2 regions of the Streptomyces sp. NPDC096193 genome follow, and region 2 is predicted to be linked to the other one. Evidence: predicted binding sites of a transcription regulator. Region 2 holds the regulator's gene; the other holds the start of a gene.
What was found. Region 2 encodes HspR, which represses chaperone genes until heat shock. Its sites were predicted from a motif close to TTGAGNNNNNNNNNCTCAA; they were not measured.

Region 1: lon (endopeptidase La) is a predicted target of HspR. The motif match lies at 1,885-1,903, and genes of this name have one in related genera.

What each region holds. Positions count from the first base shown of each region.
Region 1 covers NZ_JBEOSJ010000008.1:198,801-213,345, reverse strand. Annotated here, with positions in the region: gene ABTX78_RS15135 (spermine/spermidine synthase domain-containing protein) at 1-461, opposite strand, end outside; gene ABTX78_RS15130 (rhomboid-like protein) at 761-1,636, shown strand; gene lon (endopeptidase La) at 1,926-4,331, shown strand; gene ABTX78_RS15120 (trypsin-like serine peptidase) at 4,414-5,232, opposite strand; gene ABTX78_RS15115 (helix-turn-helix domain-containing protein) at 5,342-6,349, opposite strand; gene ABTX78_RS15110 (M4 family metallopeptidase) at 6,501-9,341, shown strand; gene ABTX78_RS15105 (pentapeptide repeat-containing protein) at 9,427-10,251, shown strand; gene ABTX78_RS15100 (lysozyme) at 10,319-11,170, opposite strand; gene ABTX78_RS15095 (MarR family winged helix-turn-helix transcriptional regulator) at 11,404-11,886, shown strand; gene ABTX78_RS15090 (protein phosphatase 2C domain-containing protein) at 12,499-13,287, opposite strand; gene ABTX78_RS15085 (sensor histidine kinase) at 13,653-14,545, shown strand, end outside.
Region 2 covers NZ_JBEOSJ010000005.1:19,413-33,957, reverse strand. Annotated here, with positions in the region: gene dcd (dCTP deaminase) at 12-587, shown strand; gene ABTX78_RS10105 (phosphoribosyltransferase) at 591-1,088, shown strand; gene ABTX78_RS10100 (Yip1 family protein) at 1,180-2,064, opposite strand; gene ABTX78_RS10095 (heterodisulfide reductase-related iron-sulfur binding cluster) at 2,581-4,848, opposite strand; gene ABTX78_RS10090 (sugar transferase) at 4,979-5,506, opposite strand; gene dnaK (molecular chaperone DnaK) at 5,815-7,686, shown strand; gene grpE (nucleotide exchange factor GrpE) at 7,683-8,333, shown strand; gene dnaJ (molecular chaperone DnaJ) at 8,364-9,554, shown strand; gene ABTX78_RS10070 (heat shock protein transcriptional repressor HspR) at 9,556-10,011, shown strand; gene ABTX78_RS10065 (hypothetical protein) at 10,245-10,763, opposite strand; gene ABTX78_RS10060 (ATP-binding cassette domain-containing protein) at 10,829-11,227, opposite strand; partial or broken gene lxmJ (F420-dependent peptide dehydroalanine reductase LxmJ) at 11,272-12,082, shown strand; gene ABTX78_RS10050 (helix-turn-helix transcriptional regulator) at 12,370-13,374, opposite strand; gene ABTX78_RS10045 (Rieske (2Fe-2S) protein) at 13,755-14,075, shown strand; gene ABTX78_RS10040 (pyridoxamine 5'-phosphate oxidase family protein) at 14,291-14,545, opposite strand, start outside.

The DNA of each region.
Region 1 (14,545 bases), on a different contig from region 2:
GGCCCGTTGTCGATGTCGAGGCACAGGGCGTCGTAGTGGTCGGCGGACTCACGCAGATGCGTGAGGAGGTCCGTGTGCAGGATCACGCAACGGGGGTCGCCGAGCGCCTCACCGGAGATCCGGGCGAGCGGTCCCGAGCGGTGCCAGTCGATGACCGCCTGCTCGCGCTCGACCACCGTGATCCGGCGCCAGCGGGGGTCGGCGGCGGCGTGGGCCAGCGAGAAGCCGACCCCGAGTCCGCCGATGAGCAGGGCGGACGGGTGTTTGCCGCTGGCCGTGAGCGCCTCGCTCGCCGCGTCCACCAGCAGCCGTTCGGAGCGCCCGTCGGAGGTGTCCATCAGGAAGCATCCGTTGGCGATGATCTCGTGGTGCTCACCGCGCTGCCGCAGCACGATCTCTCCGTAGGGTCCCTCGCGCCGGTCGAGGGTGACGGGAGTTTCGGCGTCGGCGTGCAGCGGCATGGCAGTACCTCCGGATGGCTGGCCGTCGATGGCGTCGACCATGCTTGCGGGACGGCGCGACCGGGACAAACCGATATTCCGGAGCGCGGGCCCGATGGGCTCCTGCCCCGGGGCGGCGTCCGCACGCGTGCCGTGTTCGCGCCGACGGCGAACACGCGGGGCGCGGACGGCGGGGTGCGCGGCCCGCGACGTACGGGCGAGGACGCAGGTTGCCTCGTGTGGCGTACGTCATGGACGCGGGTCACGCTGATCGCTTGGGTGGGGTTTGTTCGGGGGCTTGGCGAAAGGGGCCTCACGCCGTGCACCAGCACCCGAAGGGCGACCGGACCAGGCGCGACCGGACCACCGCGGGCGACGGAGTTCAGCGCACCATGCCGGAGCGGGCTCAGGAAGGCCGTCCCGACGAGGTGCTCGGGGAGCAGGCCGCGCTCACGGAGCTGCTTCCCGCCATTCCGGCGCAGCGGACCGGGCCCGTACGCGCCGGACAGCCTCCCGCCGTGCCCTTCCCGGCCGCCGACCCGCTGCGGACGCCCCGGTGGCGGCAGGCTCTGCGGCTGCTGCCCACTCCGACCGGTGCCCCCTTCACCTTCGGGTACCTCCTCGTTCTGCTCGCGACCTCCCTGTTCGCCCGCTACGCGGACCCCGCCACTGTCTCCGCGCTGCTGCACGGATCCAGCACCGATGTCGCCCATCTGGCGGACAGGCCGCTGCTGGTTCTCGGTGCGAGCGCCCTGTGGATCGCCGGCGGTCCGGCGTCCCCGTACGCCATCGCCTTCGTCGTCGTGCTGACCGCGCTGGAACGCCGCATCGGCGGTTTGCGCACCGCTTTCGTCTTTCTCGTCGGCCATGTCGGGGCGACCCTGGCGACCGAGGTCCCGGTCGGTGTATCCGTGGCGGTCGGCCATCTGCCCGCCACCTCGCTGCACCGGCTCGACTACGGCATCAGCTTCGGGCTGATGGCGAGCGTCGGCGCACTTGCCGGACTGCTGAGCCCCGTCCTGCGGGTCACGGTGCTGGGCTTCGTCGCGATGACGCTCCTGCGGGACCTGCTCGCCTTCACGGACCCGCTCACCGACTGGGGCCATCCGCTGGCTCTGCTCGCCGGTCTCGCCTGCCTGCCCGTCGTCCGCCGCTGGGCGGGACGCTCGGGCGGCCGTACGCCGGTGCCTGCCTGATCCGTGAACGTGTACGGCCCGGGGGCCGGTCCTGCCGCTCTGGCGGGGCCGCGATCACCTCGCGCAGCCTCGGCACCTCGGCGGTGTCGTCCGTCGTGACCGTGTGACCGGCGTGGGTTCCGGTGGGTGATTCCGTCCACGCCGTGCTGCGGAGGGTGCGCGGCGGGCGGCGGTGAGGGCTGCGGAGGGGGAGGGGCTGATCGCTGAGAGCGAACAAGAGGCGGGGAACATCTGCGGCGCCCCAATCATTGAGTCCACATAGCTCAACTTCACTGCCTAAGGGGAGATCATGGCTTTGTCGTCCACACCACTCACCCTGCCCGTGCTGCCGCTCGATGACGAGGTCGTGCTGCCCGGAATGGTGGTGCCTCTGGACCTTTCCGACACCGATGTACGAGCCGCGGTGGAGGCCGCACAGGCCGCTGCCCGTTCCAGTGGGGCAAGCAAGCCACAGGTGCTTCTTGTTCCTCGGGTCGACGGCCAGTACGCCGCCACCGGCGTGCTCGGCACGGTCGAACAGGTCGGCCGGCTCTCCGACGGCGACCCCGGTGCCCTGATCCGCGGCCGCGGCCGCGTGCAGATCGGCGCGGGCACCACCGGCCCCGGCGCCGCTCTGTGGATCGAGGGCACCCAAATCGAGGAGACCGTTCCCGACCCGCTGCCCGGACAGGTCGCCGACCTGGTCAAGGAGTACAAGGCGCTCGCCACCGACTGGCTGAAGAAGCGCGGGGCCTGGCAGGTCGTGGACCGTGTCCAGCAGATCGACGACGTCTCGCAGCTCGCTGACAATTCCGGCTACTCACCTTTCCTGACCACGGCCCAGAAGATCGAACTGCTCGACACCGCCGACCCGGTGGCCCGCCTCAAGCTCGCCACCGAGCAGCTGCGGGAGCATCTGGCCGAGCAGAATGTCGCGGAGTCCATCGCCAAGGACGTCCAGGAGGGCGTCGACAAGCAGCAGCGCGAGTTCCTGCTGCGCCGACAGCTCGAAGCCGTGCGCAAGGAGCTGCGCGAGCTCGACGGCGACGGCGCCGAGGATGAGTCCGACGACTACCGGGCCCGTGTCGAGGCCGCCGACCTGCCCGAGAAGGTCCGCGCAGCGGCCCTCAAGGAGGTCGAGAAGCTCGAGCGGTCCAGCGACCAGAGCCCTGAGGGCTCCTGGATCCGGACCTGGCTCGACACCGTGCTCGAACTGCCGTGGAACGAGACGACCGAGGACGCCTACGACATCCAGGGCGCCAAGGCGATCCTGGACGCCGAGCACGCGGGCCTGCAGGACGTCAAGGAGCGGATCACCGAGTACCTGGCGGTGCGCAAGCGCCGTGCCGACCGAGGACTCGGAGTGGTCGGCGGACGGCGCGGGGGCGCGGTGCTGGCACTCGTCGGCCCGCCGGGCGTCGGCAAGACCTCGCTCGGCGAGTCCGTCGCGCACGCGATGGGACGCAAGTTCGTCCGGGTCGCGCTCGGCGGCGTACGGGACGAGGCGGAGATCCGCGGCCACCGGCGCACCTACGTGGGCGCGCTGCCCGGCCGGATCGTCCGTGCCATCAAGGAAGCCGGGTCGATGAACCCGGTGGTCCTGTTGGACGAGATCGACAAGGTCGGCTCGGACTTCCGGGGCGACCCGGCGGCCGCGCTGCTCGAAGTCCTGGACCCGGCGCAGAACCACACGTTCCGCGACCACTACCTGGAGGTCGAACTCGACCTGTCCGACGTGGTGTTCCTCGCCACGGCGAACGTCCTGGAGGCCATCCCGGAGGCCCTGCTCGACCGTATGGAGCTGGTCCGGCTGGACGGCTACACCGAGGACGAGAAGGTCGTCATCGCCAGGGACCACCTGCTGCCGCGCCAGCTGGAGCGGGCGGGCCTGCAGCCCGGCGAGGTCGTCCTGGAGGACTCGGCACTGCGCAAGCTGGCCGCCGAGTACACCCGTGAGGCGGGCGTGCGGAACCTGGAGCGTTCGGTCGCCAGGCTGCTGCGCAAGGTGGCGGCCCAGCACGAACTGGGCGAGCGGGAACTGCCGCTCACCGTCGGTTCCGAGCAGCTGCGCGCCCTGGTCGGACGGCCGCACCACGTGCCCGAGTCCGCGCAGGACCCGGCCGAGCGCCGTACCGCGGTGCCCGGTGTCGCCACCGGCCTCGCCGTCACCGGCGCGGGCGGCGACGTGCTCTTCGTCGAGGCGTCGCTGGCCGACCCGGAGACGGGCGGCTCCGGACTGACCCTGACCGGTCAGCTCGGTGACGTGATGAAGGAGTCGGCGCAGATCGCGCTGAGCTTCCTCCGCTCGCACGGCGCCGAACTGGAGCTGCCGGTCGCCGACCTGAAGGACCGGGGTGTGCACATCCACTTCCCGGCGGGCGCGGTCCCCAAGGACGGCCCGAGTGCCGGTATCACGATGACGACGGCGCTGGCGTCGCTGCTCTCCGGACGGCTGGTTCGTACGGACGTGGCGATGACCGGTGAGGTGTCGCTGACCGGCCGGGTGCTCCCGATCGGCGGTCTGAAGCAGAAGCTGCTGGCCGCCCACCGGGCGGGTACCACGACGGTCGTGATCCCGAAGCGGAACGAGGCCGACCTGGACGACGTCCCGGCCGAGATCCTCGAGAAGCTGGAGGTGCACCCGGTGACGGATGTCCGCCAGGTGCTGGAGATCGCGCTGGCCCCGGCGGAGGTCGCCGTGCCCGCGGCGGCCTGACGGAAGTCCGGTGACGCGAGAGCCCCGGGCGGAGGGAACACCCCTCCGCCCGGGGCTCCGTGCTGTCCGCCCGCCCCCGGCTCTAGCCCTTCGCCGCCTTGTCGTACAGCCTGCGCGCATCCGCGCCGAAGCGGACCGCCGTCGACTCGCGGTCCGTCTGTCCGCCGCTGGTCACGCCGATGATCCGGCCCGGGTGCTCGGCGTCGCGGTAGTCCGCGAGCCAGGGACCGCCGCTCGTGCCGTCCCAGAAACCGGCGCACTCCATCCGCAGTGACACCGCCGGCTCCGGGTCCTGCCGGGTGTCGGTGGTGCAGGAGATGGGCCGGTTCTGCGGGTTGTGGTCCGCGTTGGGGTGGCCGACGACGGTCACCCGGCGTTCGGCCGGGGAGGCCCAGTCCGCGGGGGTGCCGCCCACGACGTCCTGCACGGCACGGCCCTTCGCATCGGGTTCGAGCGTGAGGAAGGCGTAGTCGACGGCATCCGAGACGTCGGTGTTCCTGCGCCAGCGGTCGTCGACCTGGATGGCGCGGACCTTCCACCGTCCGTAGGGCGCCTTGCCGTTGCCCGGGCCGGTGAAGCCGGGGGCGAAGGTGACGTTCTCCATGTAGCTGCCGTACTCGAAGACGCAGTGGGCCGCGGTGGCGACGACATTGCCCCGCGGGCTGTCCACGACGCTCGCGGAGCAGTAGTGCACGCCGTCCTCGTCGAGCAGCACCCCGGCGGAGGCCGGCCCGGCGAACGGTGCCGCCGACGACTGCGGCGAGGGTCCCGGCGGCAGGGGCGACGGGCCGTCACCCGCGTCGGGATCGGCCGAGACCGGACCTCCGCACGCCGTGACGGCCGTGAGCAGCGCGAGGGCCGGCCACCTCGGCAGCCTCTTCGGGAGAGCGAACCACGTCATCCGGCCATCTTGCCCGCCGTCGGGGAGGAGTCCAGTGATCTCGGCAGAGCCGGTGATCACACTCCACGAACGCCTCTCAACGCGACGGTCCGCGCCGGCCCCGGCTCCGTCAGTGGAGCCAGCCCCGCAACGTCGCCTGCGCGCCCGCCTGGAAGCGGGTCTCCGCGCCCAGCGTCTGCAGTAAATGGCTGATTCTGCGGCGGGCGGTGTGCACATGGACCCCGAGCCGGCGGGCGATCGCCTCGTCCTTGAGGCCGGCCGCGAGCAGCCCGAGGAGTTCCTTCTGCGCCTTCGGGAGCGTGCGGTCCTCGCCGTCCGGGCCGCCGAGGGGTGTGGCGCGTTCCCAGACCGTCTCGAAGAGGGGGACCAGCGCGTTGTGCAGAAGGGCGTCACCGATGACCAGGGCGGTTGCCCTCGGATCCGCCGCGTCGGTCGGCGGGAGCAGGGTGATCCGGCGGTCCACGCAGATCAGTTTGGTGGGGACGGCGGTCGCGACCCGGGCCCGCAGCCCCCGTTCGACCAGACCGCTCACCGAGCCCATCCGGCCCGGAGTCGCCAGTCCGTCCCGGTCCAGGACGGTCCGCACCTCGATCTCGCGGTCGAGGAGCGCTTCGATACCGAGCCCGGCCTGCCCGGCACTGCCGTCGCGCGGGCCCTTCACATACGGCGGGCGGTCGAGGATCGCGACCTCGCGTTCCGCCGCCGCCAGCAGGTACTCCGCCCGTTCGCCGATCGCCCGCGGTCCCGTCACCACCTCGATCCCGCCCTCCGGGGCGGTGGGTGAGCCGGACATCAGCCGCCCGGCGATCCGGTCCGCGGTCATGCGTAATCGCTCCAGCTCGGCCGAGCGCAGATGCAGTTCGGCCTGGCGGCGGTGGATGAGCGTACGGATCGCGGCGGCGGGCGCCGCGGGATGCGGCAGCGCGCCGTCCCCGTCGCCCGGGACGGCCAGCCCGTGTTCGACGAGGTGCCCGAGCGCCAGGTCGAGACGGTCGCGCGGCAGTCCCAGGAGACGGGCCAGCTCCTCCGCTTCGAGCGCCCGTTCCTTGAGCAGTGCTTCGTAGGTGCGTTCCTCGGCGGCCCCCAGGCCGAGGGTCCGCAGTTCCCCCTCGCTCATGCCCGGGATTCTCACCTTGTCTTCACGGGCCACACAAGTGTGCGTGTCCACTTGTCAACGCGTCGGCCACATTGTTCGGTTGGCGCCTCACGGGTTTGCATGGCCATGACCACCTTTACGGCTTGACCAGCACGTGGGAGGGGTACGAACTGTGCGCAAGGCCAGAACAAGCACACGGAGACCGGGAGTTGCCAGGGGGACCGGTCTCGCCGCGCTGCTCGGCGCGGCAGGGTTGCTGCTGACGGCGGTACCGGCTCAGGCGGCCACCCCGCCGGCGGCCGCACCGCCCGCCGACGTCCTGCCGGGGGCAGGAACGGCCACCCCGTCGCTCGTCGACGGCATCAGGGAAGCGGCGGACGCCGGGGCGAGCCCCGCGGACGCGGCCCGTGGCCATCTGGACGCCAAGGAGAGCCGCTACCGGATCGCCGACGCCCGGCGCGACCTCGCTCCGCTCGCGACCGTCGAGCGTGGCAAGGAAGAAACCGTACGGCTCCAGCAGAAGCACCACGGGATAACGGTGTTCGGCGGGCAGTACGTGGTCCGCATGGAGCACCAGGGCGGCAAGCGGGTCGTCACCGGCACCTCCGGCAAGTACTTCACCGGTCTGAAGACCGGCACCACGGCCACGGTGAGCAACGAGACCGCGGTGCGACGGGCGGTCGCCGCGACGGCGGCCCAGCTCGGCGGCAAGACGCTGAGCAAGGCGGACGTCATCCGCGCCAAGGGCGCCGAGTCCGCCCGCGCGGCCGCGCTCACCGGCTCGGTCGCGGGCCTCGTGGTGATACCCCGGGGCGAGGGCGTCCTGGCCCACCAGGTGACCGTGCGCGGCGCGAACCCCGCCACCGGTGAACCCGTGCTCCAGCAGGTCTTCATCGACGCCCGCGCCGGCTATCCCGTCCTTCGGTTCAGCGGCATCAAGACGCTGGCCGAGCAGCGCAACGGCGCGTCCGGCGAGGCCCCCAAGGCGGCCGCGCGAGGAGCGGGCTCCGCCACGGCGGACGCGATCCCCGGCACCGAGGGCACGGGCGTCAAGCTGGACGGGACCAGGGTCGGCCTGAATCTCGTCTTCGACGGGAACGCCGCCACGTACCTGATGAGCGACACCGAGCGCATGGCGGCCGGCAGCAAGAACACGCTGACCACCTGGGACGCGCGGCAACTGGACGTCAATGACGTCCTGGGCGTGTGGCCCGGCGGCATCAAGGAGTTCGCCGACCCGTCGAAGGACGTCGGCAAGGACGCCACGGACGCCGGCGCGGTCGACGCGCACTGGGCCGCCGGCCGGGTCTACGACTACTACCGCGACGCCCACGGCCGCGACAGCCTCGACGCCCGCGGGATGACGGTCAACTCCCTCGTCGGCGTCACCAGTTTCGGCTTCCCGTACGTCAACGCCTTCTGGGACGGCCAGAAGATGGTCTACGGCGGCGGCGACGAGGAGTACAAGCCGCTCTCCGCCGACCTCGACGTGGTCGGCCACGAGATGACCCACGGCGTCGTGGAGAACACCGCCAACCTGGTCTACGCGGGCCAGTCCGGCGCCCTCAACGAGGCCGTCGCCGACTACTTCGGCAACGCCATCGACCTGGCCGCCTCCGGCGCCTCCATGGACGACCCGGACTCGGGTCTGATCGGCGAGGACCTCTGCCGTACGGCGGCGCCCCGCGCCTGTGCGCTGCGCGACCTCAACGACGGTGCGAGCACCTCGAAGAACTTCCTCGGGGTCACCTACTCCACCGACAACGGCGGAGTGCACCTCAACTCCACGATCTTCTCCGGCGCGCTCTGGGACCTGCGCCAGGACGTGGGCGGCGAACTCACCGACCGGATCGTCTACAAGGCGCTCGCGGAGTACCTGACCCCCCTCGACGGCTTCACCGACGGCCGCAACGCCGTCCTGGCCGCCGCCAAGGACCTGGGTGCCGACGCCAAGCAACTGAACGCCGTGAAGCGGTCGTTCAACGCCCACGGCATCGTGGCCGGCTGGGAGGACGCCCTCGGCGTCGACTCCGACCAGCTGCTTGGCAAGATCAACACCACCGGCACCGGCGCCCAGGCGGGCGGCGGCCAATGGGTCGTCTCGCAGTCCGACGACGAGGGCTCCGAGCCGTACTCCGTCTACACGGGCCGCACCGACGGCAGGGGCGCGGTGAAGCCGGTCAGCCCGAACGACGGCCGCTACCACGTCTACCCGGCCACCGACGGCAAGACCGTCGTATGGGCGGCGTACGGCACCACCAGCCTGGACATCCTGTCCCGGCCGGTCGCCGGCGGCCGGATCAAGAAGCTCTACACCTCGTTCAGCGACATCAGCGGACTGCGGGTGGAGAACGGTGTGGTCGTCTTCGAGACGTCCGGCATCTTCGGCGACCGCCATGTCGGCTATCTGCGTCCCGGTGACACCCGGCCCACGCTCGTCGACGGCGGCGGCTTCGACATCCTGACCGCACTGCCGGCCATCAGGAACGGCAAGCTCTCCTACGCCAAGCTCTATCCGACCCCGGACGACTACAAGCTCGGCGTCGAGATCCTCGACCTGAAGACCGGCAAGGCGGCCCTGGCCCAGCAGCTCGGCGAGCCGCAGGTACTCGGTCAGACCGGGGTGAACGCGACCCACGCCTTCTGGCTCGTGGACGAGAACCTGAACGACGACGGCCGGATGGGCATCCGCAGGTCGGCGCTGGACGGCACCGGCACGGTCGACATCAGCTCGGAGCGCAAGCCGAAGGCGCTGGTCTCCTTCGACCTCACGGTCTCCGACACCGCCGTCACGGTCAACAGTCAGGTGCCCGACCTGGCGCTGCGCAACGAGACGCTGCCGAAGATCTGGCAGCTGACCACCGACGGCTCGCGCCAGGAGCGGCTGTCCTGCAACCGCGGCGAGCAGATCTCCCCGGCCGCGGTCTCCGGCCGTCAGGTGGTCTGGATCGACGGCACCACCGGCTGGACCGACCTGGTCACCCGGGACCGTCCCGCGGGTCAGTGCGGCTGACCTGCTCGCACGGATGACGTGACCGACAGAGGGACCCCCGGCGCCCGTGCGCCGGGGGTCCCGTCCGGTCCGCCACAATAGAGTGATGAACACGACGCCCCGGCAGGCCGGGAACGGCGAGCTGCGGGCGGACTGCGGGAACTGCTTCGGGCTGTGCTGTGTGGCCCTGCCCTTCACCCGGTCCGCGGACTTCGCGCTCGACAAGGACGCCGGCACCCCCTGCCCCAACCTCGCCGCCGACTTCCGCTGCGGCATCCACACCCGACTGCGGCCGAGCGGCTTCACCGGCTGCACGGTCTACGACTGCTTCGGCGCCGGGCAGAAGGTCTCGCAGGCCATCTTCGGCGGCAAGGACTGGCGGGCGGCCCCCGACACGGCCGCACAGATGTTCGCGGTGTTTCCCGTCGTCCGTCAGCTCCACGAGCTGCTCCGGTATCTGAACGAGGCGCTCACCCTGGAGCCGGCCCGCTCCCTGCACGGCGAGATCCGGGGCCTGTTGACCGAGACCGAGGCCCTCACCGAGCTCGGACCCGACGCCCTCGTGGAACTGGACGTGGCGGCGCACCGGCAGCGGGTCAACATGGTCCTGCTGCGGACCAGCGAGCTGGTACGGGCCGGAGCGGGCCGCGGGAGGAAGGACCGCAGGGGAGCGGACCTGCTGGGCGCCCGGCTGAGGGGTGCGGACCTGCGGGGCGCCAGCCTGCGCGGCGCGTATCTCATCGCCGCCGACCTCGGCGGCGCCGATCTGCGCCTCGCCGACCTCATCGGAGCGGACCTGCGGGACGCGGACCTGTCGGGGGCGGACCTCAGCGGCAGCTTCTTCCTCACCCAGCCGCAGCTGAACGCGGCCCGGGGGGACGCCTCCACCAGGCTGCCGGGAACACTGGACCGCCCCGCGCACTGGTCCTGAGACCGGGGGAGACGCGGGGCGGTGAGGGTCGCAGGGCCGTTCCGGCGGTTGCCGGACGGTACCGGGGTCAGCCGTTCGCGAGGGCCACGACCCGGTCGTAGGCACCGTTGAACCGGTCGTGGTCGCCCACGGTCGGTCCGGACGAGGTGTACTGCCACATGGTGTGGGTGCCCCAGCCGGCGGGGAGAGGGCCGGGAGTGGTGTCGTAGCGCGCGATCCACAGCGGATTGCTCGTGCCGAAGCCGGCGTAGTTGCCGGTGCACTGGGTCCACCAGGTGGTGGCCGTGTAGATCACCGCGTCCCGGCCGGTCAGGACCTTGTAGCGATTCAGGAAGTCCCGGATCCAGGTCACCATGCCTGTCGGGGACTTGCCGTAGCAGGCGTCGCCGTAGGGATTCCACTCGATGTCCAGCGCGCCGGGGAGGGTGCGGCCGTCCTGGGACCACCCGCCTCCGTTACTGACGAAGTAGTCGGCCTGGGCGGCACCGGTCGTCGTGTCGGGCGTGGCGAAGTGGTACGTGCCGCGGATCATCCCGATGTCGTACGAGCCGCCGTACTGCTGGGTGAAGTAGGGGTTCCGGTAGTAGGTGCCCTCGGTGGCCTTGACGTAGGCCCACTGCACACCGCTGCTCCAGAGCGTCGGCCAGTCGACGTTGCCCTGGTGGCTGGAGACGTCGACGCCTTCCGACTGGGCGGCGCGGCTGCTGCGCGGCACTCCTCCCTGGCCGTCGTGCGCGATGACGCCCATGCCCAGATAGGCGGAGCCCCGAGGGGGGACGTCGTCGGCGCCGGCGGTGCCGGGGAGGGTGAAGAGGAGGGAAAGGACAGCGAGGAGTGCGCCGGACACTGCGATGAGGGAGCGGCGGGATCTCCTCGCGGGGCGGAGGGGAACGGTCGTTCCGGATCTTTGCACGGGCACAAGCGTGCCTCCGAAGATCTCGGCGGGGGGACCTGAGGACGCGCCGCCAGGCGGCCGTCCCAGGCATATGATGTGGACATGACACGCGGCAGGCCGCGCACGTGGGGCGGCCCGGAGGAAGAGGGGCGGGGAGCTGCCATCGGTCTACACCTGCGAAATACTGGTGGAGCGGCGAAGGTGTGAATCGTTGACAGAAGAAACCGGGATCGGGAAAGCGCGCGAGGGGTGCTGACGTGCACAAAAGCGGTACGAGCGGGGAAGCGGGCCCACAGGCCGAGAACGGCGTGGACCACGAATTCCTGGCTCTGGAAAGGGAGTTGGCTGTCTTTCTGCGTCGGGCGAGGGCGTCGTCCGGCGAGATGGCACGTGAGGTCCACCCCGAACTGGAGCCCGCTGCCTACGGCCTGCTCGTCCGGCTCGACGAGACGGGACCGCAGCGCGCCACCGACCTCGCGGTGTACTTCGGCGTCGGCAAGGCGACCATGAGCCGGCAGTTGCACGCCCTGGAGGAGCTCGGTCTGGTGACCCGCGAGCCCGATCCCGCCGACGGCCGCGCGTCACTCGTCCGGCTCACCGAAGAAGGTCTCGCGCGATTCCGCCGAGTGAGGGACGCCCGCCGTGACCGCTACGTCCGCAAGCTCGCGGGCTGGGACCGCGGCGAGATCGCGGAGCTGGCGAGGCTGCTCCATCAGCTGAACGCGCGGGCGGAGAGCTAGATTTCACCCCCGGCCGCTCGCCCGGTGGGATGACCGCTGACGCCGAACGAGTGGCCGCGCCCGCGAGTCCGCGCACGGCCGGGGTCTGTCGCCTGCCGCCGCCGAGCGGGTGGCCGGGGCCGTGGTGCCTGCCTGCGTCGTACGGATGGACTGCTGCCGCTGCCGCCGCCGCTGCTGCTTCCGCGGCCGGACGGGCGGCCGGTCCCGGGTTGCTCTCGGAGCGGCGCTGTTATGGGGATGTTCGGCATCTTCGAGGGCGGGATTCCGTTCGCTGCCGCCCGGCCCGCGCAGGTGATACCGGCGAACATGCTCGGTGGTGCGGTGGCCGGCGCGATCGCCGGTGTCGCCTCCGTCGAGGACGCCGTACCGATCGCACGCCGGACGGGTGGTCGTCCTCGGTTGCTCTCGGACGTCGGACGGCCGGTCCCGGGTTGCTCTCGGACGTCGGACGGGTGGCCGTCCTCGGTCGCTTCCCGACGTCGAACGGGTCGCGGACCCGGCTCCCCGACGCGGCCGAACGAGTGGCGGGCGCCGCTGATCGGACCGGCGGGCCCGCCCCCGTTCATCGGACCGGCTTGCCCCCGCTCATCAGACCGGCGGGCCCGCCCCCGCTCAGAGCTCCGCGAAAACCACCGCCGCGTCGTCGTGCAGCTTCCAGCGGATCACTTCCGTACGCTCCTCCGCCTCCGCCTCGACCGCCCGGACCCGGTCGATCAGGCCCTGCGGCCCCTCCTTGCGCAGCAGCGCCACGCACTCGGCCCAGGTCCCCTCGGCGAACATGTCGACCCACCGGGAGGCGCCGTCCGTCAGTGCGGCCACCGCGCGGACCTCGGCCCGGGGTGTCCGGCCGGTCACCGCACGGGCCGCCACGGCCGGGTCGGCCGCGGCGGTGAAGAACCCGCCCTCCGCATTGCGCAGGAGATCCGCCGTGGCGTGCGTCCGCAGCTGATCCCGCGGCAGCCGGTCGATGCGGTCGTCCAGCACCGCCCGCACCTCCCCGTCGGGCGACTCCAGCAGCAGCGCCGAGTCGGAGAGCACCAGATGCTCCACGTCGTCCTGCGGGCCGCCCCAGCGCACCATCACCACGGTGGCCTGCGGCGTGCGCACGTGAGAAAGGTCACAGGTGTCGCGGTGGGCGTCGGCGGTGCGCCGGATTGCCGCCGAGAGGGCATCGGCCAGTGTCATATCCCGGAGTGAACCGGACAGTTCGATCAGCGCGCCGCCGAGCCGTGCGGTGAACCACGGCACCCCGTGCACACATCCGAAATCCGACACCGGGGGGGTCACGCCGTCCAGTACTACCAGCGTTCCCCCCTGACCCGAGGCGGGAAGGGCGACCGACGCCCAGTCCTCGTTGGGGCGTTCGGGCGAGCCGGGTGCGGTCGCGAGTTCGATACGCATGATGCCCAGTCTGCACGACTCGTTCACGATGCCTGCACCACTGTCGAAATGCCCCGTACCGGCAGGTCAGGGCATGTTTCTGGGGGACGGGCCGCCCGGCGGCGAAGCTGCGGGCGCGCATCTTGCCAAAGCCCGGCCGGAAGATCCAGCCGACCGCCCGGAGAGGGCCGATCCGCGGACGGGCGCGAGTTGTTTGCCAACTCCCGATTGCTGTTCACTCGTTCAGGTGGCGGAGCGGCCGATGCGCGCCTCCCTCCCAGGAGCACTGCAATGGTCTGAAGCCGTGCAGGGGGCGGGAACTCGCGTGTGACCGGTCGTCATCTCTGCTGCAAGGGCGGACAAGTCAAGCAGGATTGCGAGCACCGGTGCAGAAGAAGCGGCCTCAGGCCCCCCTGGTCCCTGAGACGTTCCCGGCACAGGAGACCTCGCCGGATCCCGCCGCGCGCGGCCGCACGAAGCGGGTGCGCAGCCGGCTGGTCGCGGGCGTCGCCGTCGTCGGCCTCGTCGTCATCGCCGCGGGAACCCCGGGCATCCTCAACGCCTCCGCCGAACTGAACGAGTCCCAGCGCCTCGTCACTCTCGCCGGACTCAACCGCCAGGCCGTCACCCTCGCCCACTCGCTCGCCGACGAGCGCGATGAGGTCACCTCGTACATCGCGGCCGGACGCGAGGACCAGGAGGGCGAGGAGAAGGACCGGCGGGTCATCTCCGACAGCACGAGCGCCCGCGTCGACCGGCAGATCGACGAGATCGGCAGCCTCATCTCCGGCGACCACGCCGGACTGGGGCGCGAACTGGCCGCCGTGCCCTCCGTGCGCCGCACCGCCCTGACGGGCAAGGGCACCGCCACCGAGGCCCACCGGGCGTACTCCGCCGTCATCGCCCATCTGCACGCGGTCGCCGACGAACTCACCGAGAAGACCCCGCCGCGGGCCTGGGGCGAGTCCCGGAGCGCGTCGGGTGGCGACACCCGCGCGCCCGCCGAACTCGGGCTCGCCGTCGAGCAGGCATCCGCCACCCGCGGGCTGCTGCTCGCCGCGCTCGCCGTGCCGGGCAAGGGCACCACCGAGACCATCGACCCGATCACCGGCTTGCCCGTCCAGGAGGAGGAGGCCGACGCGCCGGGCGACGCCCTGCGTAACGGCCTGAGCGGCGCGGCCCAGCAGGCCCGCGTACGCGAACTCGCCGCGCTGGCCGACTTCGACCAGGCCGCGGGCAAGGGCGCCCGCGACTCGCTGGCGGCCACCGTCACCGGACC
Region 2 (14,545 bases):
ATCCTCGGGGAGTGCTTCTCTCAGACAAGGACATCCGGGCCGAGATCGACGCCGGGCGGGTCCGCCTCGATCCGTTCGACGAATCCATGGTGCAGCCCTCGAGCATCGATGTGCGGCTCGACCGCTACTTCCGGGTGTTCGAGAACCACCGCTACCCCCACATTGACCCCGCCGTCGAGCAGGCCGATCTGACGCGCCTGGTCGAACCGGACGGGGACGAGGCGTTCATCCTGCACCCCGGGGAGTTCGTACTGGCCTCCACATACGAGGTCATCTCGCTGCCCGACGATCTGGCCTCGCGGCTGGAGGGCAAGAGTTCCCTCGGGCGGCTCGGGCTGGTCACCCACTCGACCGCCGGGTTCATCGACCCCGGGTTCTCCGGGCACGTCACGCTGGAGCTGTCGAACCTCGCGACGCTGCCGATCAAGCTGTGGCCCGGTATGAAGATCGGCCAGCTGTGCCTGTTCCGGCTCAGCTCGTCGGCCGAATTCCCCTACGGGAGCGAGCGGTACGGCTCGCGCTACCAGGGACAGCGCGGTCCCACCGCCTCCCGGTCGTTCCAGAATTTCCATCGGACACAGGTGTGACGCATGAGTGACGTACGAGAGAACCTGACGTACGAGAAGTTCGGCGGCGCGATCCGGGAGCTGGCGCAGACGGTCGCGGACGACGGGTACGAGCCCGACGTCGTGCTGTCCATCGCCCGCGGTGGCGTCTTCGTCGCCGGCGGACTCGCGTACGCGCTCGACTGCAAGAACATCCACCTGGTCAACGTGGAGTTCTACACCGGGGTGGGCACCACCCTGGAGATGCCGGTGATGCTCGCCCCGGTGCCCAACGTGATCGACTTCTCGGACAAGAAGGTCCTGATCGCCGACGACGTCGCCGACACCGGCAAGACGCTGAAGCTGGTCCGCGATTTCTGCGTCGACCACGTTGCCGAGGTGCGCAGCGCCGTCATCTACGAGAAGTCCCACTCCCTCGTGAAGTGCGAGTACGTGTGGAAGCGGACCGATGACTGGATCAACTTCCCCTGGAGCGTCGAGAAGCCCGTCGTCCGCCGGGCCGGTCAGGTCCTCGACGCCTGAGCGGCCGACGGCACGACGACCGCCCCGACCGCCACGGAAGGAAGGGCCCCCGCCGATGCCGGCAGGGGCCCTTCCACGTGTTCTCAGCGGGTCAGATCGTGCCCAGCTTGATGATCGAGAGCAGCGCGATCAGCTGGATCGCCGACGCCCCCAGTGCCTTCGGCCAGGGCAGATCGTGCGACTTGCTCACCATCGTGGTGAACAGGGCGGCCGCCGCGAGCCAGGTCGCCCAGCCGACGATCTGGACCAGGGAGTTCTCGCCGCCGAGGAAGAGGGCGAAGACCAGGCGCGGGGCGTCCGTGATGGACATGATCAGCATGGAGAGCCCGACCGTCGGCTGCCAGGCTCCGTCGCCGCCGAGCTGGCGGGCGAGGGTGTGGGTCACCGCGCCGAGGATCAGGCCACCGATCACGAACGCGACGGCCGTGGTCAGGACGTACGGGATCGCCGTGGAGATCGTCGCGTTGATCGTCTCTTCGCGGGCCTTGTCGAAGCCGAAGATCGCGAGCATGCCGTAGAGGAACGTGACGACGATCGCCGGGCCCCAGACCGCGTAGTCGCGCATCTGGAAGAACGTCGGGCCCGGGCGCAGCACGATGCCGCTCAGCAGCTGCTTCCAGTGCAGGCGCGGACCCGCGGGGGCGGCGGGAGTGTTGCCCGCCTGGTAGGTCGCGCCGTGGCCGTACGGGTCCTCGTTGACGCTGAACGCCTGGGTGTGACCAGGGTTGTTGGCGTACGGGTCACCCTGCGGGCCGCCCTGGTGCGGGTGCTGCTGGTACGGGTCGCCGAAGTACTCCGGCTCGCCGTACGGTCCCTGGTGCTGCTGCCCGCCGCCCGCATGGGGCCACTGCGGCCGCTGCTGCTGTGCGTACGGCGGCGCCCCACGGCCTCCTCCGCCGCCGTAGGGCGGTGGTGCCTGCGGGGGTTGCTGCTGCGTGCGGTTGTCCCGGCCGCGTCCGATCCTGAATCCAGCCACGTATTCGAACGTACCCGGTCCGGCGGCGCTGGGTGGAGCGGAGCGGGATCGGGTGGGCCTTTGCTGCTGAGCTGTGACATCCCTTAAGGGAACCCCGGGGGGTCAGCCGGAAGGGCCTCGCGGGCCCGCCGAGGCGGGGCGCAGGGCGCTGCGGCGGCTGCCGTGGCGGAGCCCCGGCGTACCGCGTCCCTGTCACCAGGTCGGGGCGCTGGTCGCCGTCGCAGTCCTCCGTCCGGTCCGCCTCGCGCGGCAGCTCCGTGATTGTGGCGTCGGCGCACGGGGTGAGGAGGTGAGCGTACGGCGTTGGCAAGGGCGCGGGCCGGCGGAGCCGATGCCCGCGTCGTCGCCGGGGCCGCGCCGCCGCCGTCATTGCCACTGGTCCGGCCCCGCCCCGGCGCCCGTGGAACACCCACGAACACGAAGAAGCGGCCGGTTCTGCCCCCGAGGCAGATCCGGCCGCTTCCTTCATCCGTAGGCGCCACCAGGCACCCGTCGCGTGCCTGTCGCGTGTGCCTGTTACTTCACCGGTTCCGGCTCCGGCGCGTCCTCCGCCTCCTCGGACGCCGCCGGGTCGGCCGGGGTCCTGACCGAGTCGAGGAGGAGCTGCGCGACGTCGACGACCTGGAGGTTTTCCTTGGCCTTGCCGTCGTTCTTCTTGCCGTTAACGGAGTCGGTGAGCATGACGAGGCAGAAGGGGCAGGCGGTGGAGACGATGTCCGGGTTGAGGGACAGGGCCTCGTCGACGCGTTCGGTGTTGATGCGCTTGCCGATCCGCTCCTCCATCCACATCCGCGCGCCACCGGCGCCGCAGCAGAAGCCGCGTTCCTTGTGGCGGTGCATCTCCTGCTGGCGCAGGCCCGGGACGGCGGACATGATCTCGCGCGGCGGTGTGTAGACCTTGTTGTGGCGGCCCAGGTAGCACGGGTCGTGGTAGGTGATCAGGCCGTCGACCGGGGTCACCGGGATCAGCTTGCCCTCGTCGATGAGGTGCTGGAGCAGCTGGGTGTGGTGGATGACCTCGAACTCGCCGCCCAGCTGCGGGTACTCGTTCGCGATCGTGTTGAAGCAGTGCGGGCAGGTCGCGACGATCTTCTTGGAGGCCTTGGGCTTCTTCGTCGACGCGTCCTCGTCGTCCTCGCCGAACGCCATGTTCAGCATCGCGACGTTCTCCTGGCCGAGCTGCTGGAACAGCGGCTCGTTGCCGAGGCGGCGGGCCGAGTCACCGGTGCACTTCTCGTCGCCGCCCATGATCGCGAACGTGACGCCCGCCATGTGCAGCAGTTCCGCGAAGGCCTTGGTGGTCTTCTTGGCCCGGTCCTCCAGGGCACCGGCGCAGCCGACCCAGTACAGGTACTCGACCTCGGTGAGGTCCTCGACGTCCTGTCCGACGATCGGGACCTCGAAGTCGACCTCCTTGGTCCACTCGACGCGCTGCTTCTTGGCCAGCCCCCAGGGGTTGCCCTTCTTCTCCAGGTTCTTGAGCATCGTGCCCGCCTCGGACGGGAACGCGGACTCGATCATCACCTGGTAGCGGCGCATGTCGACGATGTGGTCGATGTGCTCGATGTCGACCGGGCACTGCTCCACGCACGCGCCGCAGGTGGTGCAGGACCACAGCACGTCCGGGTCGATGACGCCGTTCTCCTCGAGCGTGCCGATCAGCGGCCGCTCGGCCTCCGCGAGGGCGGCCGCGGGAACGTCCTTCAGCTGCTCCTCGGAGGCCTTCTCCTCGCCCTCCATCGTCTTGCCGCCGCCGGCCAGCAGGTAGGGCGCCTTGGCGTGCGCGTGGTCGCGCAGCGACATGATGAGCAGCTTCGGGGAGAGCGGCTTTCCGGTGTTCCAGGCGGGGCACTGGGACTGGCAGCGGCCGCACTCGGTGCAGGTGGAGAAGTCGAGGATGCCCTTCCAGGAGAACTGCTCGACCTGGGAGACGCCGAAGACGTCGTCCTCGCCCGGGTCCTCGAAGTCGATCTCCTTGCCGCCGCTCGTCATCGGCTGGAGCGCGCCGAGGGCGGTGGAGCCGTCGGCGTTCCGCTTGAACCAGATGTTCGGGAAGCCGAGGAAGCGGTGCCAGGCGACACCCATGTTGGTGTTGAGCGAGACCGTGATCATCCAGATCAGCGAGGTGCCGATCTTGATCATCGCGGTGAAGTAGATCAGCGTCTGGAGCGTGGAGACGCTCAGCCCCTCGAAGGCCACGACCAGCGGATACGAGACGAAGTACGCGGCCTCGTAGTGCTCCACGTGGTGGATCGCGCCCTCCAGTCCCCGCAGGACGAGGATGGCGAGACCGATGGTGAGGATGACGTACTCGACGAAGTAGGCCTGCCAGGCCTTCGAGCCGGCGAAGCGGGACTTGCGGCCCGCCCGGGAGGGCAGGTTGAGCAGCCGGATCGCCATCAGGACGACGATGCCGACGACCGTCATCAGACCGATGAACTCGATGTACATCTCGAACGGCAGGAAGCCGCCCAGGATCGGCAGGACCCAGTCGGCCTCGAAGAGCTGCCCGTACGCCTGCGCCAGCGTGGGCGGCAGGGTGAGGAAGCCGATGGCGACGAACCAGTGGGCGAAGCCCACGATCCCCCACCGGTTCATACGGGTATGGCCGAGGAACTCCTTGACCAGGGTGATCGTGCGCTGCTTGGGGTCGTCGGTCCGGCTGCCCGCAGGCACGGGCTGGCCGAGCTTCACGAACCGGTAGATCTGCGCGACGGCTCGGGCGATGAGCGCAACGCCGACCACGGTCAGAACCAACGACACGATGATCGCGGCGAGTTGCATGAGGGGGCTCCTCGGGCCTGCGAGGGTGGGAAACTATCCAGCACTACTAAGCGGTAACTTATCCAGTCCGTGCTGAGAGTACCCACTTATTCCGCCGCACTGTAGCTGGGCGGTCGGTGATCTGTGTCGCTCAGGCATGCCTCACCGGGACGCGCGGGCGGCGTCCGACGAGGGCGGCGGGCAGGGTACGGACCATGATCGCCAGGTCGAGTCCCAGCCAGTGCTGTTCGACGTAGTGGAGGTCGAGTACGGCCTTCTCCTCCCAGGGCATCTCCGAGCGGCCGCTGACCTGCCAGAGGCCGGTGAGGCCGGGGCGCACCCCGAGGCGGGTGCGGAGTCCGCCGATGGCGGAGTCCGCGTCCTCGGGGCGCAGTGGACGGGGGCCCACCAGCGACATCTCTCCCCGGACGACATTGATCAGCTGCGGCAGCTCGTCGAGGAAGTGGCGGCGCAGCACGCGACCGGTGCGGGTGCCCGGGGAGGCGCGGAAGGCGAGTATGCCGAAGGAGCGGCCGGCCAGGCCGATGCGCCGGCGCCGGACGAGGGCCGCCCGCCGTGAGGTGAGGGCGACCGCGACGGCGATGACGACCATCAGCGGGGTCAGAAGAACGAGCAGCAGCAGGCCGCCCGTCATGTCCATCAGGCGTTTGGCGGACACACGCCTGACAGGCGTCGACCGCTCGACCGACATCATGGGCGCACACCCTTCCTTCGCTGTTGACTGGCCTTGACCGTATTTTTGCGCGTTTGGCGGTATTGCGGCTACGACTCTGGCAGACGAACGCCCTTCGGTCGCTGCGCCACGCGTGTGAGGCCGTCCGGCCGGGCATGCGGCACTGGTCGCGGCGAAGTATGCATATAAGAGCCGGATAAAAGTTGAGTGGGGTCGACTCAGGTCTGTTGACTACGGAGACCGGGTCATGCATCCTTGAGCCAGATCTACTCAAGTCTGCTGGAGGAATTGACATGGCACGTGCGGTCGGCATCGACCTGGGCACGACTAACTCCGTCGTCAGCGTTCTGGAGGGCGGCGAGCCCACCGTCATCACCAACGCCGAGGGTGCCAGGACCACGCCGTCCGTCGTCGCCTTCGCGAAGAACGGTGAGGTGCTGGTCGGCGAGGTGGCCAAGCGCCAGGCGGTCACCAACGTCGACAGGACCATCCGGTCGGTCAAGCGCCACATGGGCACCGACTGGAAGATCGAGCTCGACGGGAAGAACTTCAACCCGCAGCAGATGAGCGCCTTCATCCTGCAGAAGCTGAAGCGCGACGCGGAGTCCTACCTCGGCGAGAAGGTCACCGACGCGGTGATCACCGTCCCGGCGTACTTCAACGACTCCGAGCGCCAGGCGACGAAGGAGGCCGGCGAGATCGCCGGTCTGAACGTGCTGCGCATCGTCAACGAGCCCACCGCGGCCGCCCTGGCGTACGGCCTCGACAAGGACGACCAGACCATCCTGGTCTTCGACCTCGGTGGCGGCACCTTCGACGTCTCGCTGCTGGAGATCGGCGACGGTGTCGTCGAGGTGAAGGCGACCAACGGTGACAACCACCTCGGTGGTGACGACTGGGACCAGCGCGTCGTCGACTATCTGGTGAAGCAGTTCGCCAACGGTCACGGCGTGGACCTCGGCAAGGACAAGATGGCTCTCCAGCGTCTCCGCGAGGCCGCGGAGAAGGCGAAGATCGAGCTGTCGTCCTCGACCGAGACGACGATCAACCTCCCCTACATCACGGCGTCGGCCGAGGGCCCGCTGCACCTGGACGAGAAGCTGACGCGCGCTCAGTTCCAGCAGCTGACCGCCGACCTGCTGGAGCGCTGCAAGACGCCGTTCCACAACGTCATCAAGGACGCGGGCATCCAGCTCTCCGAGATCGACCACGTCGTTCTCGTCGGTGGCTCGACCCGTATGCCCGCCGTCGCCGAGCTCGTCAAGGAGCTCACCGGCGGCAAGGACGCCAACAAGGGCGTGAACCCGGACGAGGTCGTCGCCATCGGCGCCGCGCTCCAGGCCGGTGTCCTCAAGGGTGAGGTCAAGGACGTCCTGCTCCTCGACGTGACCCCGCTGTCCCTCGGTATCGAGACCAAGGGCGGCATCATGACCAAGCTCATCGAGCGCAACACCACGATCCCGACCAAGCGGTCCGAGATCTTCACGACGGCCGAGGACAACCAGCCGTCGGTGCAGATCCAGGTCTACCAGGGCGAGCGCGAGATCGCGGCGTACAACAAGAAGCTCGGGATGTTCGAGCTGACCGGTCTGCCGCCGGCCCCGCGCGGGGTCCCGCAGATCGAGGTCGCCTTCGACATCGACGCCAACGGCATCATGCACGTGACCGCGAAGGACCTGGGCACGGGCAAGGAGCAGAAGATGACCGTCACCGGCGGCTCCTCGCTGCCGAAGGACGAGGTCGACCGGATGCGCCAGGAGGCCGAGCAGTACGCGGACGAGGACCACCGTCGCCGTGAGGCCGCCGAGTCCCGCAACCAGGGCGAGCAGCTCGTCTACCAGACCGAGAAGTTCCTCAAGGACAACGAGGACAAGGTCCCGGGCGATGTGAAGACCGAGGTCGAGGAAGCGCTCGGCGAGCTGAAGGAGAAGCTCAAGGGCGAGGACACGGCCGAGATCCGCACCGCGACCGAGAAGGTCGCCGCCGTCTCGCAGAAGCTGGGCCAGGCCATGTACGCCGACGCCCAGGCCGGCCAGGCCGCCGGTGGCGACGAGGGCGCGCAGGCCGGCGGCGCGGGTCAGTCCGCCGACGCCGCCGATGACGTCGTGGACGCCGAGATCGTCGACGACGAGAAGGACTCCGGTCGTCAGGGTGGTGCCGCGTGACGGAGGAGACTCCGGGGTTCGACGAGCACGAGGAGAACCCCTCCGTCCCCTCCGGCGCGACACCTGACGACGCCGCCGAGCCCGCCGAGCCCTCCGAGAAGGAGGGCCCGGCGGCCCCGGCAGGGGACGCAGCAAAGATTGCCGCCCTGACGGCTCAGCTGGACCAGGTCCGTACGGCCGCCAACGAGCGCACGGCCGACCTCCAGCGGCTCCAGGCCGAGTACCAGAACTACCGCCGTCGTGTGGAGCGCGACCGGATCACGGTCAAGGAGATCGCTACGGCGACTCTCCTGACCGAGCTCCTGCCCGTGCTCGACGACATCGGCCGCGCCCGTGAACACGGGGAACTCGTGGGCGGGTTCAAGTCGGTCGCCGAGTCTCTCGAGACGGCGGCCGCCAAGATGGGCCTGCAGCAGTTCGGCAAGGAGGGCGAGCCCTTCGACCCGACGATCCACGAGGCGCTGATGCACAGTTACGCACCGGACGTCACCGAGACCACGTGCGTCGCGGTGCTGCAGCCGGGGTATCGCATCGGCGAGCGGACCATCCGCCCCGCGCGGGTCGCGGTGGCCGAGCCCCAGCCGGGCGCGGCCCCGAAGGAAGAGACGGCGAACGACGAGGAGAGCGGTGGCCCGGACGAGGGCTGACGCAATGATCGTCCGAGAGGAGGGACGTCGATGAGCACGAAGGACTTCGTCGAGAAGGACTACTACAAGGTTCTCGGCGTCCCCAAGGACGCCACCGAGGCCGAGATCAAGAAGGCGTACCGGAAGCTCGCCCGCGAGTTCCACCCGGACGCCAACAAGGGCGACGCCAAGGCGGAGGAGCGCTTCAAGGAGATCTCCGAGGCCAACGACGTGCTCGGCGACCCCAAGCGGCGCAAGGAGTACGACGAGGCGCGCGCCCTCTTCGGCAACGGCGGCTTCAGGGCCGGGCCTGGTGCCGCCGGCGGCAGTTTCAACTTCGACCTGGGCGACCTCTTCGGGGGCGCCCAGGGCGGGCCGCAGGGCGGCGGTGCCGGTGGCTTCGGCGGCGGGCTCGGCGATGTCTTCGGCGGGCTGTTCAACCGCGGCGCCGGCACCGGCGCGGGTACGCGGACGCAGCCCCGCCGCGGCCAGGACATCGAGTCCGAGGTGACGCTCAGCTTCACCGAGGCGGTGGACGGGGCCACGGTCCCGCTGCGGATGTCCAGTTCGGCGGCGTGCAAGGCGTGTGCGGGCACCGGCGACAAGAACGGAACACCCCGGGTGTGCCCGACCTGCGTCGGCACCGGACAGGTCTCGCGCGGCGGCAGCGGCTCGTTCTCGCTGACCGACCCGTGCGTGGACTGCAAGGGCCGGGGGCTCATCGCCCAGGACCCCTGCGAGGTCTGCAAGGGCAGCGGGCGCGCCCGCTCCTCGCGCACCATGCAGGTCAGGATCCCCGCGGGCGTCTCCGACAGCCAGCGGATCCGGCTGCGCGGCAAGGGCGCCCCGGGTGAACGGGGCGGCCCCGCAGGCGACTTGTACGTGGTCGTGCACGTCGACGCCCATCCCGTCTTCGGCCGCAAGGGCGACAACCTCACGGTCACCGTGCCCGTCACCTACACGGAGGCGGCGCTCGGCGGCGAGGTGAAGGTGCCGACCCTGGGCGGCCCGCCGGTCACGCTGAAACTGCCCGCGGGGACCCCCAACGGCCGTACGATGCGGGCCCGTGGCAAGGGAGCCGTCCGCAAGGACGGCACCCGCGGTGATCTGCTGGTCACCGTCGAGGTCGCGGTCCCCAAGGAGTTGAGCGACAAGGCGAAGGAAGCGCTGGAGGCCTACCGCGAAGCCACCGCGGAAGAGGACCCGCGGGCCGAGCTGTTCCAGGCCGCGAAGGGAGCATGAGATGGATGGCCGGAGCGGACGCAGCCGGAACCCTTATCAGCTGACCGACGAGTCACCGGTATACGTGATCTCGGTGGCGGCCCAGCTGTCCGGCCTGCACCCTCAGACCCTGCGTCAGTACGACCGTCTCGGTCTGGTCTCTCCCGACAGAACCCCCGGCCGGGGCAGGCGTTACTCGGCACGCGACATCGAACTGCTGCGCACCGTCCAGCAGTTGTCGCAGGACGAGGGCATCAATCTGGCCGGTATCAAGCGCATCATCGAACTGGAGAACCAGGTCGCGGCGCTCCAGTCCCGCGTCGCCGAGCTGGCTTCGGCGGTCGAGGGCGCGGCAGCGGCCATGCAGCAGCGTGAGGCCCAGGTGCACGCCTCGTACCGGCGCGATCTCGTGCCGTACCAGGATGTGCAGCAGGCGAGCGCACTGGTGGTGTGGCGGCCCAAGCGGACCTCCGAGTAGGGCCGTTCGGCCCAGGCTTTCAGCAGGACACCCGGCGGGGCCGGAGAGCGACATGCTCTCCGGCCCCGCCGTCGTGCTGTCCCCTGGCAGATAGCTGACTCCCCGGTGCAGCAAGCCGACAGCGATCTCGGTGGAGGACGTCCGGACCCGCTGGCAGGCTGGAACTCGCCGGTCGCCGGAGCACCCAGACAGCCGCGCTCGGGAACATCTCCGGAGCGCCCCGAACTCCCCTGCTAAGGAAGGGCCGTGGCCACCGCGTCGATCGCCATCATCCACATCGGCTGCGCGCCCGTGCCGAAGGCCGCCGCCAGGGCGTAGCCCACCGCCGCGTCCAGCGGCTCGATCTCCGCGTCCTCGCGCCACTCCGCTATTACGCGGCCGCCGCCGTCCGAGGAGAAGTCGCCGATGTGCCGGCCGTCGCGGACGAGACGGCTGCTCGGGACGGAGTCCGGGACCAGACGGTACGACGTACCCGCGTGGTCGACGTCCACGGCGTACGAGCGCCGGGTCAGGCGCCCCTTCGACGGGGTCATTTTCGCCGGGGTCCCGTCGATGCGCAGGGCCAGCTGCTCCGGATCGCGGGTGCCGATCGCGATGTGGTCGTCCTTCTCCGAGTCCGGCGCGCGGTCGAGGGTGATCCGGGGGATCCCGTCGCCCTCGACGAGCAGGGACTCCTGGCCCTCCAGCCGGATGCGCAGCTCTCCGAAGCGGTCGTCCTGGACCGGGGCGGGTGTGGGGGCGGTGTCGTTCATGGGGGTCTTCCGGTCCTTCAGTGTGGTCAGAACTGACGGTGCACAACGGTGTGTTGTGGTGGCGCTCAGTGGGATGCGGCCGGCTGGGTCGCGGTGAGGTCCCGGTTGAGATCATTCCTTGCCGGCAGGTCCTGGTGCAGCCCGTGGTCGCGAACCCGGCCGCCCTCGAAGGGGATCAGCTGGTCGGCGGAGGTCACGGTGGACAGCCGGTGTGCGATGAGCAGCACCGCGCAGTTCTCCGTAGCCTGTTCGACGGTCTTGCGCAGGGCCGTCCCGCTCAGGCCGTCCGGATGCGCGGTGACCTCGTCGAGGAGAAGCACCTGGGGCAGGCGCAGCAACGCGCGGGCAATGGCGAGGCGTTGGCGTTCGCCGCCCGACAGGGCGAGGCCCCGGGAGCCGATGGTGGTGTCGAGCCCGTCGGGCAGGCCCGCGACGAATCCGTCCAGGAGCGTCTTGCGCAGCACGTCCGCGGTGTCCCTCTCGCTCGCGTCGGGCGCGGAGTACAGGAGCGCTCGGCACCTCCGTGCTGCCGCTGCGGCATCCGTACGAGGCCGCGTTGCAGGCCCGTTCCCTCGCCCTGCTCACCGGCGAACCGGTGGTGGCGGGATACGGGATCGGCAATCCGGGCTTCGTGGCCGGGCTCACCGGCAGCCCGTACGCCAGTCCCCGCACGGCGGTGCACGACTATCTGACCTCGGTGCGGGCCCTGCTCGACGGCGACCGGGTCGAGCACGACGGGCCCTATCACCGGCTCCACGGCGAACTGTTGCCGCTCGGCCGTGCCCGCGTGGAGATCGGTGCCGGAGTGCTGCGGCCGGGCATGGCACGTACCGCCGGTGCCGTGGCCGATGTGGCCATCACCTGGATGACCCCTCCGCGCTACATCGAGGGAGTGCCGGCCCCCGCGCTGACCGAGGGTGCCACAGCCCGCCAGGGAGCCGCTGAGGGGCCCGTACGGCCCCGGATCGCGACCGCCGTCCATGTGGCCGTGGCCCGCCCCGGCCCGGACCCCGCCGGATCCCGCTCGCCGCGGTCGGCGAACACCTCAGGGCGCCGCACTACGCCGCGATGTTGAGCCGCGCGGGCGTCGCCGTCGACCCGCACGACCCGGCGGCGAGCGCGGCCGCGCTCCTGGACCACCAAGTCGTCGTCACCGGCAGCCCGCGGAGATCGCCGAGGCGCTCGCCGGTTACCGGGCCGCCGGGGTGGACGAGGTGATGCTCAACCCGGCGGGTGTGCTGCTGACCGAGGGAGTGCCCGCGGCCGTCGCCGATCTGGAGGAGATCGTCACCGCCTGCCGCGAGCACGTACCCGCCTGACCTGTCGGCCGCGGCCTGCCGCGAGCACGTACCCGCCTGACCTGTCGGCCGCGGCCTGCCGCGAGCACGTACCCGCCTGACCTGTCGGCCGCGGCCTGCCGCCAGCACGCACCCGTCTGGCGCGTCGGCCGCCGCCCGGCGCCCCGCGCCCGCCGCCCGGCGCGAGCTCGTACCCGCCCGACACACGTCGCCGCCGCGCGCGGCCATGCACACATCCGGCACACCGTGCGTCGCCCCGGGCCCCGGGGCGACGGATTCCGGTCGTCTGTGCGCCGCCCCCGAACGCGTCAGCGGCTGACGGGAATCGCCTCCGCGTCCTGCTCCAGAATCCCCGACCGGGCGATGAGATAGCCCAGTTGAGCGCGGCTGCCGCTGCCGAGCGACGAGCCCAGCTTGGCGATATGGGCCCGGCAGGTCCGCACGTTCATCCCGAGACGCCGCGCGATCGCCTCGTCCACATGGCCTTCGACCAGCAGTTTCGCGATGGAACGCTGTACGCCGGTGATGCCGTCGACGACGGGTCCGTACGAGATCGGCTCCTCCCACGGGATGCCGTGCAGCCAGAACTGCTCGAAGACACCGACGAGATACTCGACGATCCCCTTGTGCCGCAGCTCCAGCGCGGACAGCCGGTCGCTGCTCGCGGGGATGAACGCGACTTTGCGGTCGATGATGATCAACCGCTCGATGATCTCCTCCAGGGTCCGCACCTCCACGCCGGCCGGCGCGACCGCCTCCATGTAGGCGAGCGTGGCGGGGTGGTGGCGGGCGGTGTGCTGGTAGAGCGTGCGCATCCGTACGCCCCGCTCGATCAGCGGTTCCACCCTGCGCAGGGCCTTCTCCAGGACATGCGGTTGCCGCCCGCTGCCGGGCTGGACCGTGAGAAGCTCCTCGGTGCAGTCTGCGGTGACTTGGTCGAGGGTTGTGTTGATCCGGTTGAGGCCTTCGAGGACCGTGATCCCCTGTGGGACGGTGGAGTTCTGAGCGGTGAACGCCATGAATGGCTCAAGAGCATCGGTCAGAGCGACAGTTCGGCGTCTGCGCTCTTGGATCTCCCGCTCGATGGGGTGTATCAGCTGTGTCAGCGCAGTGGTCGGCGGAACCGGCCGGAGCCACTGGGCGTCGTCGGGATCCGGGTGCAGCAGGGCGAGATCGTAGAGGCACGGTGTGGCCGCTGCCTCTGACCGGGCTATACGCCCGGTACGCAGAGCGGTGATGTACAGACTTTTCCCCGCTTCGCACAGCTCACCGTCTGCGTGAGAGTGTCCGGGTTCGCCCTCGTTTGCTGTCATACGCACCCCCTCAGGCTCCTGCAATACAGGAACATGATGCCTGCCGTCGCTGGTGCAAGCGTTCGGAGTGAGACATCGTCTTATTCGCGGGGGAGGAGGAATGATCAAAAGAGGTGGAGATCACCCATGTCTAGGACGCTACGTGCTCTTTGTGCTTTTGCCCTAGCGGCGGCCGCGCTAGGCGCGGTGGCTTCCGGCGAGACCTCCTGGAGCGGCACTTCCCCCGACACGGTGGCGACGGCGCAGGCCGCCTCCGTGCCCACGGGTCAAGTGGCGGGCATTCCGCCAGAGCCGTCCTGGGGTGCCTCGGCGCCCGCGAAGGTCGCAGGCGACCTTGGCGAGCCTTCCTGGGGAGTCGTCCCTCCGACCAGCACAGAAGCATGACGGTTCCCCCGGACGACCGGGTCTTCCGGCGCGAGATGGCCACGGCCTATCGATCGGGGTGGCATTTCATCGATCTCGTCACGGCAATCCCCCACCGTGGCGACTCGTTGATGGTCACCCTGTTCGGAGAGCCGATCGTCGTGGCGCGCGAGGAGGACGAGGACGTCCGTGCCTACCGGTGCCTTCGCCGGCCCCGTGGAGCGCCGCAGCCCGTTCGCTGCGCCATCCGCTACGGCATGATTTTTGTCAATCTCGACCAGCGAGACCATCAGATGGTCGAGCCCGACACCACCACTGCCACCCCCCGCAGTGCCTGAGCGATTCCCCCGTCGTTGTAGATCGCTCGGGTGCTTCCCCCACACAGCGGCGCCATCGTGGACCTGAAACACGATGGCGCCGCTGTGCATTTCCCGTACTGCTCCGCGGCGTTCCCCCCACGCCTGCGCGCCGCGGCCTTCCCCCCGCCCTTGCGCATCGCGGCGTTTCCCCCGCTCCTGCGCGCCGCGGCGCCTCCGGCCGGCCGGCGCTCCGGTCAGGCTTTGCCGAGTGCCCGCTCCACGGCGATCTCGATGAGCACCCGGTCCGGGTTGGGCTTCGGCATCCGCCCGTAGCGCTCCGCGTAGCGCCGCACCGCGTCCTCGACCGCGTCGGGCTCCGTGCGCACCCTCGCCCTGCCCTCCAGCGTCGCCCACCGCCTGCGGTCGACCTGGCAGACGGCCACCCGGGCGCCCCGCCCCTCCGCGAGCTCCGCCTCTCCGTCTGCGTCTGCGTCTGCGGACGCCAGCAC